One region of the Bacillus sp. FAU20 genome, then DNA from elsewhere that is predicted to be linked to it. Evidence: predicted binding sites of a transcription regulator. Region 1 holds the regulator's gene; each other region holds the start of a gene.
What was found. The regulator LexA, encoded in region 1, represses DNA repair genes until DNA is damaged. The targets are predictions, from matches to a motif close to CGAACATATGTTCG.

Region 1 (4,290 bases):
ATTCAGGGGGACATGCAAATTTCAGATGCTATGCAAACTCGTTTGCATGATCATCCTTTTATCGAATTCATAAATAAAATACAGATGAATATAGCTAATGTATCAATTTCTTGTACAAGTTTGTTCCATAATACATCTCCAGGTTTCCCTGAACATGTAACAATGCGTGATATCGTTTCTAATTATATTTATCCAAACACATTAAAAGTAATTAGAATAACTGGAGCAGATATAAAAGATGCTCTTGAACTCTCTGCTTCTTATTTCACATTAAAAACAGATGGATCAATCACCGTAAGTCCTATCTACATAGAACCAAAGCCACAACATTATAATTATGATATGTGGGAAGGGATTTCATACGTATTAAACATTTCAAAACCAATTGGTGAAAGAGTAGAATCTTTACAGCATAACAGTGCTCCTCTTAATATGAATGAAGAATATGACGTTGTAATGAATAATTATCGTGCAAGTGGCGGGGGAAATTTTTTTATGTTTCAAAACAAACCGGTAGTAAAAGATATACCCATAGATATGTCTGAACTTATCGCTAATTATATATTGGAACATAAAACGATAGAAGCAACTGTTAATAACAACTGGAAAGTTATTAAATAACGATTTTTACAAATAAAAAAGATGGGCTTCGCCCATCTTTTAATTTAATTTTGCATTATCTTGCTTTTTTAAAGCTTTTAATTTCGTCGGTGTAACATCTGTACCTTCTTCGTTAACAACTTTAATACCTTTAAGTTCGTTTAACATATTTTGACGAAATCCTTTTAAATATTGTTCACGTAGCGATTGACGCTCACGTTGCTCTTCTTCAGTTAAACCTTCAGCTTTTGCTTTTTTCGCTAAGAAGTTAATGCGTTCAACGAGTTCGTGATTAATCATCTCGAATCCCCCTTCTAATCAAAACTGATTATTATCATACAATAGTTACTCTTCTTTATCAAGCAATTGCTTCGTATACTCTACATATCTACGATGTACAGTCGCCTTTGAAACATTATGACCAAATCCACGTAATGTTGCTGCGATTTCTTCAAACGTGAGTTCACTTTTTCGCAAACGTACAATTTCCTCAATTGGCACTTCTTTTTTCTCTCTTCCTACACTTAAATGACGATTTTTTAAATTATTTTCTGGACGATAACCTTTTTCTACTGCACGTTGCATGCCTCGTTTAATTTTCAAGTTATGAATCTTTCTTTGATATTCTTCAACAATACCAATAATATCTAATACCATCGAATCAGAATCCGATAATTGTAATTCACCATTATGTGTATGCGTATATACTTTTATGCCTTCTTTATGTAAGCAATGCATTAATGCGATCTTCGCATTTCCTCTACCAAGGCGCGTTTCATCTTGTATAAGTAACACATCAATTTGTTCGTCTCGAATTGTATCCAACACCTCTAATATACCGTCACGTTCAATTGTATATCCACTAGCCTGCTCTTCAATCACCTTAGTAACATTCATTTGATAGCGCTCAGCTAAATGCAATAATTCATCTTTTTGACGTAACAATGATGTTTCTTGCGCTTCTTTCGTTGTACTCACACGTGCATAAATAATTGCATTCATTTTGAACCCCTCTTTCTCCCTATTATTTCCCTATAGTGTAACATAAATCCGCCATTTGTTCGAACTTATGTTTGTAGAATGTTTTTTCACATGTTATACTTATTAATAAGAAAAATGAAAGAAAACGAGGTGTTAGAAAACATGGAAAAGTTAACGAAACGCCAGCAAGACATTCTCGACTTTATTAAGCTAAAAGTACAAGAAAAAGGATATCCACCTTCCGTACGTGAAATTGGTCAAGCAGTCGGCCTCGCTTCTAGTTCTACAGTGCACGGACATTTATCACGATTAGAAGAAAAAGGATACATTCGACGCGATCCAACAAAACCACGTGCCATTGAAATTTTAGGCGAAGACCGAATGGATACGGAAACACAATCTGTTATTCAAGTTCCAATTGTCGGAAAAGTTACTGCTGGTTTACCAATTACGGCGGTCGAAAGCGTAGAGGAACATTTCCCACTTCCAGCTAGTATTGTTGCTGGAGCAGACCAAGTGTTCATGTTACGTATTTCTGGAGATAGTATGATTGAAGCTGGTATTTTCGATGGAGATTTAGTTGTTGTTCGCCAACAACAGTCTGCATATAATGGTGAAATTGTAGTCGCTTTAACAGAAGATAACGAAGCAACTGTTAAACGTTTCTATAAAGAAAAAGACCATTTCCGTCTACAACCAGAAAATTCTTCGTTAGAACCTATCATTTTAAAACAAGTGTCAGTTATCGGGAAAGTAATTGGCGTATATCGTGATTTACATTAAAAATAATAAAAAGAAGATAATTACCTTATTTACATACGGTAATTATCTTCTTTTTGTATTTTGATAGATTTCCATGCATTCTATTTCTTATTAACGAGTTTCAATCGTCACATCTCCAGCAGCCGTTTTACCGCTAATCTTTTTACTACCATTTCCAATTGTTACATTTTTATTTTCTTCATTAAAAATTGTTACATCTCCCGCAGCACTTTGCCCAGTAATTACCGCATCTTGTGGTTTTTCCGATAAAGTAATATCTATATCTCCCGCAGTTGAACTTGCTTCTAGATTATACTTAGAATCATGATCTTGAATATTTATTTCCCCACTTGTTGTTTTTGCGGTCACTTTCCCTAATACCTTCTTAAAGTTCACCTCACCAGCTTTTGTCGATCCCTCCACATTCTTAGCCGTTACTTGTTTCAACTCTACTTCTCCAGCAAGTGTTCTAACACTTACGCTATCACTTTTCACATCACTCATTTCGATTTGTCCAGCAGATGAATTTACTTTTACATCTTGGTAAGAGCGTTCGGGCACAAGGAGAGTCAATTTAGACGTTTGAAACCTAAAATCGTAAAAAGAAAAATCAAATGAAGCACCTTTTTCTCTTTCCCCAATAACTTTTAATGTGTCACCATCTTCTGCGATACGAATCTCTTGTTTACGTACATCTCCCGATTGCTTTACATAAAAAGAAGAGTCAGGAGATTTTTGGACAATAATATCCCCGGCATCTAACTTAACTTCTATATTTTTTAATGTTTCGTTTTTAATTACATTTTCTTTATCGCCTTTTTCAGCAGTCTGTACTGCTTTTTCATATGTTTGGGAAATTCCTATTACTCCAATAATGATACAAGCGATAGCGATTAAAAATAGTTTTTTCATCATTTACTCTCCTTTTATCATTTTGAAGTTCCATATTACATATCGTACACACAATCTCTTAAACCACTTTGTACTATAAAAAGCGATAATACATAACAATAAACCTACTCCAACAAACGTTATACTAACGAAAAGATCCAACCATATAAAAGTACCCATAAATACTTTTCCAATAACGAAAAATGGTGTTACTACACTAGCAATACCACCGATCCAAAAAGAAAATATAAAAGCAATAATTGCGACTAACGGGCCTAACACAATAATAAAATTAAACAAACTAAGTCCAATCGCTGCCATAACAGCTCTTGTCACATTTGAAGTCGATGGATTTTTTTTCATTTCATCAAAGCGATACATCGCAAGTAATTCTTTCGCGATTACTTTCGGAGAACCAAGGCCCTGTATTATTTCCGATTCAGTTTTCCCTTCTTCTAGTCCAAACTGAAAGTGCTCTTCATAATCCAATAAAATATCTTGCCTCTCTTCCTCTGGTAACTTTCTAAGATAACTTGATAATTCTTTAAGAAACCCTTCTTTACTCATCCCATTCCACCCCTTCAATAATTTCTTGTACCCCTTTCGCAAAATCACGCCATTCTGTTACTAACAAATGAAATTGCGTCTCCCCTTGCTCTGTTAATTGATAATATTTACGAGGTGGCCCTTCCGTAGATTCCTTTAAATACGTTTGAAAATACCCTTCTTTCGTCAAACGACGTAATAAAGGGTATACTGACCCTTCCGATATTAAAAATTTATTAGAAATTTGCTGAACAAGTTCATAACCGTAACTATCTTTACGTTTTACAAGTGCTAATACACAAAGTTCAAGCACACCTTTTTTAAACTGAACGTTCAAGCGCCATCCTCCTTCCCTATCTCAGTACTGTTCAATACACGGTACCCGTTTTATCCATAATATACCACTTAGTATTATTTATTGCAAGGTACTAAACTATATTTATTCCCTAAATTTAGAAAATGAACTAACGAAATTCTGAATAAGACTGCGTTATAACTGAGCAGCATTCA
Region 2 (4,290 bases), 790 kb from region 1:
AATTTACATAAAATAATTTGGATGAAAGAGGAAATAAAATATTTTTATAAACATGTTGCACTTATACTTTATTAATGTTATATTAGCAAAGCGATGAGCTAATTTACGTAAGACGAGAGATATGCTTAAGTGCTAAACACGCGAATGTGGTCGCCTGGTCTCTCGCCGTAAACGCATCAAGACGCCTGCTTTGCAGGCGTCTTTCATTTTATATAAAAGTAAATGATACATGCAGATGAGGTAAACCCTTATCTGCATTTTTTATTTTTCGAAAGAAATGTAATATGGATAAAACCCCCATTTCCGGAAAAACTACTAATGAAAGTATGATCTTGCCTAAAAGAGGTGAACGGAAATGAAATGGATACTGATTGCGATGCAAGCTTTCGTTATGATGTTTTGTTTCGTTTATGGAACGAATGTGAAGGCGGAAGGGCCAGTACCAGAAGTAACGAAAAAAGAACCTGAGGTTACAATTTTATTAGAGCGTATGTATGTTGATGGCGAAGTAAGCGAAGAAATACTTACAGAAAAAGTGACGGATTTAGAAAAGTTTTTACAGCAGTATAAAGAATGGCAGCTCGTTGATCGTGATGATGTACAAATTGTATTGCAAAAGAAAGTTGATGATATTTCTCCGTTATTGAAAACGAGCGGGTATTTTGGTGTTTCAGAGGAAGGGATATTACAAATTTTCAAAGGTGTACCGAAAAGTGATAATGCGATCCATTCTTTCTTTCAAATTGATATGAAAAAGCTTGAGAGCTATGAACGTGCGAAATTGAAACGTGGCATTCGTATTAAATCAAAAGAAGGTTTTGTGAAGACGATTGAAAAAATGAAGCAATACGCAGTTCAGAGTAAGAAAAAAAGCAGCTCATGGTGAGCTGCTTTTTTTTCTTATTTGTTTTTAGCTAAAATTTCTTTTGCGATTTCATCAATTAGCATATCTTTTCCGATTGGATTGAATGCTTTCGTATTGAAGACTTCATTTGATACTTCATATACGTGATTATTTTTAACTGCTTTATTGTCTTTCCAAACGGCACTGTTTTTGTAGTCTTCGTAAACTTTATCAGCTTCGCCGCCGAAGTTTACAATAAACATTTGGTCAGGCTGGAATGCAACTAGACCTTCTAGTGATACTTGCGCCATCGTTTGTTTTAAATCCGTACCTTTTGTTGCTGGAAGTTTTAAGTCATTAAAGATGATGTCACCGTATCCGAAGCTACCGTATACACGGAAGTTTTGTGGTGTAACTGCAACGAACATAAAGTTCTCATCTTTTGTTTTCTCTTTAATTTTTTTAGATAAAGAGTCTGCTTTCTTATCGTAGTCTGCAATCCATTTGTCTGCTTTCTTCTCTTCGTCAAATAGCTTACCTACTTCTTTAAACTTACCACGCCAGTCTTCTAAGTTTGTTTCTAGAACAACTGTAGGTGCAACCTTTTCTAGTTGATCATAAATTTTTAATTGACGGTTGTTTAAAATAATTAAGTCTGGTTTTAAAGCAGTAACAGCTTCTAAATCAACTTTAGGTGCCCAGTACCAACCTACTGCTTTTACTCCATCTAACTTGTCTGTTAAGTGAGTTTGGATTTTATCTTTATATGTATTTGCTGTACCAACAGGTTTGTGTCCAAGAAGTAATAGTTCTTCTGTTGATCCAGATAAGTCAACAATTCTCTTTGGATTTACTGGAATTGTAGCTTCACCTTTAGCATGTTTTACAACTTTTGTTTTCGGTTGTTCTTTTGCCTTCGATTCTTCTTTTTGAGAAGAACAGCCAACGATAGAAAGAACAACGAGCATAATAGTAAATAAAATAAATAGCTTACGTTTCATCCTGATGCAACCCCTTTAATTAGTATTGATAATCATTATCGACTTCTGTATATTAAGGTGCTTTAACCTTTCTGTCAATGGAAAATAACAGAAGTTTCAAGTGGAGAACATTTGTTGGGGCAGTCTCGCTTTTCTATCATTAAATATGTTAAAATGGAATACATGATTTAAGAGGGAGAGATCGTATTTTGTTTGAATATGTTACAGGTTACGTGGAGTATGTAGGGCCGGAATATGTCGTAATTGATCATAATGGAATTGGTTATCAAATTTTCACACCAAATCCGTATGTATTTCAAAGAAGTAAGCAAGAAATCCGTGTCTATACATATCATTATGTGAGAGAAGATATTATGGCACTTTACGGGTTTAAAACACGTGAAGAGCGTTTATTATTTACAAAGTTGTTAGGCGTGTCTGGCATTGGGCCAAAAGGAGCTCTTGCAATTTTAGCTTCTGGTCAAACAGGACAGGTCGTTCAAGCGATTGAGCATGAAGATGAGAAGTTTTTAGTGAAATTCCCAGGCGTCGGAAAGAAAACAGCACGCCAAATGATTTTAGATTTAAAAGGAAAACTAGCAGATGTCGTACCAGATGCATTTGTTGATTTATTCTCAGACACAGAACGTTTTGATGAGAAGAAAGGTTCATCAGCTGAGCTTGATGAGGCACTGGAAGCTCTCCGCGCACTTGGATACGCAGAACGCGAAGTTTCTCGTGTTGTACCAGAGTTATTAAAAGAATCATTAACGACGGATCAGTATATTAAAAAGGCACTTAGTCTTTTACTAAATGGTAAGAGGTGAGTATAATGGACGAACGTCTCCTTTCAGGGGAATCTGCATATGAAGATGCGGATTTAGAATATTCATTACGGCCACAGACGCTCCGTCAGTATATTGGCCAAGATAAAGCAAAACATAATTTAGAAGTATTTATTGAAGCGGCGAAAATGCGTGAAGAAACGTTAGATCACGTGCTTTTATATGGACCACCAGGTCTTGGTAAAACGACGCTTGCGAATATTATTGCCAATGAGATGGGCGTTAATGTTAGAACAACTTCAGGTCCCGCAATTGAAAGACCAGGAGATTTAGCTGCTGTATTAACAGCGCTTCAGCCAGGGGATGTATTATTTATTGATGAAATTCATCGTTTGCATAGATCAATTGAAGAAGTATTGTATCCTGCGATGGAAGACTTTTGCCTTGATATTGTAATTGGAAAAGGGCCTTCAGCACGTTCTGTACGCCTAGATTTACCGCCATTTACATTAGTTGGAGCAACAACACGTGCTGGAGCATTATCGGCACCGCTTCGTGACCGCTTCGGTGTACTTTCAAGGTTAGAGTACTACACAGTAGATCAGCTTTCTGCGATTGTTGAACGTACAGCAGAAGTATTTGAAGTTGAAATCGATTCGTTAGCTGCATTAGAAATTGCAAGACGTGCTCGTGGTACACCTCGTATTGCGAATCGTCTTTTAAGACGTGTACGTGATTTCGCGCAAGTTCGTGGTAACGGAACGGTTACGATGGAAATTACACAAATGGCATTAGAGCTACTGCAAGTAGATAAATTAGGTCTAGATCATATTGATCATAAATTACTGCTTGGTATTATTGAGAAATTCCGTGGCGGTCCAGTTGGATTAGAAACGGTTTCAGCAACAATTGGAGAAGAATCTCATACGATTGAAGATGTGTATGAGCCGTATTTATTACAAATTGGCTTTTTACAACGAACGCCAAGGGGCCGAATTGTAACGCCGCTTGCGTATGAACATTTCGGAATGGAGATACCAAAAGTATGACGGAGATGCCAAAGCTGCTTATTACAGCCGGGATCTTACTCATCGTTGTTGGATTAGCTTGGAAGTTCATTGGAAGGCTTCCAGGCGATATTTTTGTGAAAAAAGGAAACGTTACCTTTTATTTTCCTATCATTACATGTATTGTGTTAAGTATTGTATTATCTTTTATTATGTATATAATAAATCGATTTAAATAAGAAATAGGTGGATATAGCTATGGATATAAATCTGTTTGATTTTCATTTACCAGAAGAACTTATTGCACAAGTCCCGTTAGAAGATCGTGAAACATCAAGATTAATGGTGTTAGACCGTGAAACAGGTGATATTGAGCATAAACATTTTACGGATATTCTTTCTTACTTACATGAGGGGGATTGCTTAGTTTTAAATGAAACGAAAGTTATGCCTGCTCGTTTGCACGGTGTGAAAGAAGATACAGGCGCGCACATTGAAGTACTTCTTTTAAAACAAGAAGAAGGTGATAAGTGGGAAACGCTTGTAAAGCCAGCGAAACGTGTAAAAGAAGGAACTGTTATCTCTTTTGGCGAAGGGAAATTAAAAGCAACTTGCACAGGAACTGCAGATCAAGGTGGACGCCAGCTTGAATTTTCATATGACGGCATCTTCTA
Region 3 (4,290 bases), on a different contig from region 1:
AGGATTTTTTCCGTAAAAGCTGTTTATACGAAGAGTATAAACAGCTTTTTGTATTTTTTTACAAAAGGCTTGAAAGTGACGTAACGTCATCTTTTATAATGAAGGGGAAGAGGTGATGGTAGTGATTTCAATACAACAATTGACGAAAGAAACAGGGGTAACAGTACGTACATTACGTTATTATGATCAAATAGATTTATTAAAGCCGAGCGGGAAAACAGAAGGCGGGCATCGGTTATATAGTGAAAATGACGTTATTCGTTTGCAACAAATTTTATTTTTAAAGGAAATGGGATTTTCATTAAAAGAGTCTGCGAATATGTTAGTAAAAGGTGAGCTTAATTTAAAGGATTTGCTTGAAAAACAACTTCGATTTGTACAGGAAGAACAAAAGAAGTTTAATCGAATGGAGCGTGTTTTACAAGCTGTTGTTTATTCGGTAGATGTAGAGGGAGAACTTGATTGGAAAGTTATGTTTGAACTGATTCAGCTTTCAAAACAGTCTTCTCGTATACGTGAAATATTTCAAAATGAAGTGTTTTCAAAGGAAGAACAAAAATTGCTTCATAATTTGCCAAATATGAGTGAACAAGATCCGAATGTTTTAGAGTGGGTAGATGTATTAAAGCAATTACGCACTTTTATGAAATACGGCAAAGAAGTCGCGAGTGATGAGGTACAAAGGGCAACGAAGAGATTAATGCAGAAGTGTTTAGAAATGGCCAATGGTGATGAAGCATTTTTAGATAAGTTATGGGAAGTTAGAAAATCGAAGGAAGATTCACAGAAAATGAGCATGTATCCAATTGAAGAAGAATTTTTATTATATATGGATGAAGCTTTTCGTATATATGATGAAAAGGAGAAGGATAAATGAGTATACTCGCAGAATATCGTTGGTATTTTTTAATTGGGGCAGAGATTGTATTTTGGTTATCGGCTATCGGTTTCTTTTTACTCCGTTACGGATTCCGTTTGAAGAAGGCAAGCTTTATTATGGGGATTGTACTACTCGTAAATGAAGTGTTCATTTTATCCTTAGGAGTAGTGGACTATTATCAAACAGGAAAGTTCTCTAACTTTCAGATCATTACTGTAATTATTTTATTGTATGCAGTTTTCTACGGGAAAAAGGATTTGAAGAAGCTTGATATATTTGCGCAAAAGCTAGTTGCGAAATGGCGGAATGAACCAGCGCCAATTATGGAAGAGCACGTAGAATTAACAGGTATGGCTTATGCGAAGCAGGAAATAAAAAATTGGGTATTACATCTTGTTTTATTCGTTGGTGTGCACATATTCTTTTACTTCGCGTATGGATTTATTCCATTTGAAAAATGGGGTAATTGGTTAGAATCGGGAATCGTTTTAAATAAAGCTGCAAGTCGCGTCAGCCAAGTGTGGGCGATTGTATTTTTAATTGATACAGCAATTTCATTTTCATATGTTATTTTTCCGAAGAAGGAGAAAGGAAAAGAAAAGCTACTTTCATAGTTGAAAGTAGCTTTTGGGTATACAAATAATTTTTATAGGAGAGGATAAAAATAGGAAAAAGAACCATTTATATATATCTATTTCTCTTTAGTTTAGTAGCATGTTCACCATCTAACACTACAATTAACAAGAAGAATGATGTCATTGTAAAGGGAACCAGGATTTCCAATCTAGATAAATTCGAGCAGTTCGTTTGGAATGTGGAACAAGGGAAAGTTGATGAAATAAGAATTGTACAGTATACCGAAGAAGATGACCCGGTTTTTCAAACATTAGAGCATAGTGGGAAAGATATACATTATGTGTTAGATAGTAGACAAGACAAATTTGCTGGTGAGGATAAGAGGTTATATAAAGATAGCTGTAAAAGGATTGTTAAAGAGCAGTGTGAATCGCAAACGGCTTATAGGTTAATAGACTGTGTGAATGAAAATGGGCGCAATGGATATGACTTAGTATATGTACCTAAAAAATAGAATTAGTAGAGGAAGGAAGTATTTACTCCTTCCTTTTTCTACGTGTATATTGTCGAAAATTTTACCGAATATCTGTTCGTTTTTTTAGGTTTTTTATAGGTATTCGTGGTAAAATAATAATACAGATTTTTATGAGGAGGTCGGATTTTCTTGGAACGTCAATTTGAAATTGTCTCAGCGTATTCCCCGCAAGGTGATCAGCCGGTAGCTATAGAGAAGCTTGTAGAGGGAATTAATAGTGGAAAGAAAAAGCAAGTGTTGCTTGGAGCGACAGGAACGGGTAAGACATTTACGATTTCAAATGTCATTAAAGAAGTGCAAAAGCCAACACTTGTTATGGCTCATAATAAAACGTTAGCAGGGCAGTTATATAGTGAGTTGAAAGACTTTTTCCCGAATAATGCAGTTGAATATTTTGTTAGTTACTACGATTATTACCAGCCAGAAGCGTATGTACCACAAACAGATACGTTTATTGAAAAGGATGCGCAGATTAATGATGAAATTGATAAATTGCGTCACTCGGCAACGTCTGCATTATTTGAACGGGACGATGTAATTATCGTTGCGAGTGTTTCGTGTATATATGGCTTAGGTTCTCCAGAAGAATACCGCGAGTTAGTTGTTTCGCTTCGAGTTGGTATGGAAAAAGACCGCAATCAATTGCTTCGTGAACTTGTTGATGTACAGTATGGACGTAATGATATTGATTTCAAGCGTGGTACATTCCGTGTGCGCGGAGATGTAGTTGAAATCTTCCCAGCATCACTTGATGAGCATTGTATTCGAATTGAGTTTTTCGGTGATGAAATCGATCGTATTCGTGAAGTAAATGCGTTAACAGGTGAAGTATTAGCAGAACGTGATCATGTAGCAATCTTCCCAGCATCTCACTTCGTTACACGTGAAGAGAAAATGAAGGTCGCTATTGAAAATATCGAAAAAGAATTAGAAGATCGTTTAAAGGAATTAAATGATAATGGTAAGTTGTTAGAAGCGCAGCGTATAGAACAGCGTACACGTTATGATTTAGAAATGATGCGTGAGATGGGCTTTTGTTCAGGCATTGAAAACTATTCCCGCCATTTAACGCTTCGACCAGCAGGGGCAACACCGTATACGTTATTAGATTATTTCCCTGAAGATTTCTTAATCGTCATGGATGAGTCGCACGTATCAGTACCGCAAGTAAGAGCGATGTATAACGGTGACCAAGCACGTAAGCAAGTGCTTGTGGATCATGGATTCCGTCTGCCATCGGCTTTAGATAATAGACCGCTTATGTTTGATGAGTTTGAAGAGAAAACAAATCAAGTTATTTATGTTTCAGCAACGCCAGGACCGTACGAGTTAGAGCAGTCGCCAGAAGTAATAGAGCAAATTATTCGTCCAACAGGGCTTTTAGATCCACCAATTGATATACGACCAATTGAAGGTCAAATTGATGATTTATTAGGAGAAATTCAAGATCGTATTGCAAAAAATGAGCGTGTATTAATTACGACTTTAACGAAGAAGATGTCAGAGGATTTAACGGATTACTTAAAAGATGTAGGAATTAAAGTGAACTATCTTCACTCTGAAATTAAAACGTTAGAACGTATTGAAATTATTCGTGATCTTCGCCTTGGTAAGTTTGATGTACTTGTCGGTATTAACTTATTACGAGAAGGATTAGATATTCCAGAAGTATCACTTGTCGCTATTTTAGATGCTGATAAGGAAGGGTTCTTACGTTCAGAGCGTTCATTAATTCAAACAATCGGTCGTGCCGCACGTAATGAAAACGGCCGCGTTATTATGTATGCAGATCGTATAACGAAATCTATGGGAATTGCGATTGAAGAAACGAAGCGTCGTCGTAGTATACAAGAAGCTTACAATGAAGAGCATGGTATTACGCCGAAAACGATTCAAAAAGGCGTTCGTGATGTTATCCGTGCAACGACAGCTGCTGAAGAAACGGAAACGTATGAAGCAACGCCAGCTAAGAAGATGACGAAAAAAGAGCGCGAAAAGACAATTGCGAAGATGGAAGCAGAGATGAAAGAAGCAGCAAAAGCGTTAGACTTCGAGCGTGCAGCTGAACTAAGAGATTTACTATTAGAATTAAAAGCGGAAGGGTGAAAAAAGTGAGTAAGAGCAAGGATTTTATCGTTGTAAAAGGTGCTAGAGCACATAACTTAAAAAATATTGATGTAACCATTCCGAGAAATCAGCTTGTCGTTGTAACGGGATTGTCTGGTTCGGGGAAATCATCATTAGCATTTGATACGATTTATGCAGAAGGGCAGCGCAGATACGTAGAGTCATTATCTGC

Region 2: a site for LexA is predicted at 1,950-1,963, ahead of ruvA (Holliday junction DNA helicase RuvA). Genes of this name have one in related genera too.
Region 3: a site for LexA is predicted at 2,036-2,049, ahead of uvrB (excinuclease ABC subunit B). Genes of this name have one in related genera too.

Annotation. Positions count from the first base shown of each region.
Region 1 is NZ_JBVYHY010000003.1:1,025,299-1,029,588, reverse strand. Features, by position in the region: gene AC0OM3_RS05765 (bifunctional metallophosphatase/5'-nucleotidase) at 1-621, shown strand, start outside; gene AC0OM3_RS05760 (DUF896 domain-containing protein) at 661-900, opposite strand; gene AC0OM3_RS05755 (YneB family resolvase-like protein) at 946-1,602, opposite strand; gene lexA (transcriptional repressor LexA) at 1,744-2,364, shown strand; gene AC0OM3_RS05745 (DUF4097 family beta strand repeat-containing protein) at 2,455-3,258, opposite strand; gene AC0OM3_RS05740 (DUF1700 domain-containing protein) at 3,259-3,801, opposite strand; gene AC0OM3_RS05735 (PadR family transcriptional regulator) at 3,794-4,117, opposite strand.
Region 2 is NZ_JBVYHY010000003.1:234,073-238,362, forward strand. Features, by position in the region: gene AC0OM3_RS01460 (BofC C-terminal domain-containing protein) at 356-886, shown strand; gene AC0OM3_RS01465 (iron-hydroxamate ABC transporter substrate-binding protein) at 901-1,845, opposite strand; gene ruvA (Holliday junction DNA helicase RuvA) at 2,034-2,651, shown strand; gene ruvB (Holliday junction branch migration DNA helicase RuvB) at 2,657-3,658, shown strand; gene AC0OM3_RS01480 (DUF2905 domain-containing protein) at 3,655-3,855, shown strand; gene queA (tRNA preQ1(34) S-adenosylmethionine ribosyltransferase-isomerase QueA) at 3,875-4,290, shown strand, end outside.
Region 3 is NZ_JBVYHY010000022.1:59,788-64,077, reverse strand. Features, by position in the region: gene AC0OM3_RS18705 (hypothetical protein) at 1-16, shown strand, start outside; gene AC0OM3_RS18700 (MerR family transcriptional regulator) at 116-877, shown strand; gene AC0OM3_RS18695 (hypothetical protein) at 874-1,494, shown strand; gene AC0OM3_RS18690 (DUF4362 domain-containing protein) at 1,539-1,970, shown strand; gene uvrB (excinuclease ABC subunit B) at 2,121-4,097, shown strand; gene uvrA (excinuclease ABC subunit UvrA) at 4,103-4,290, shown strand, end outside.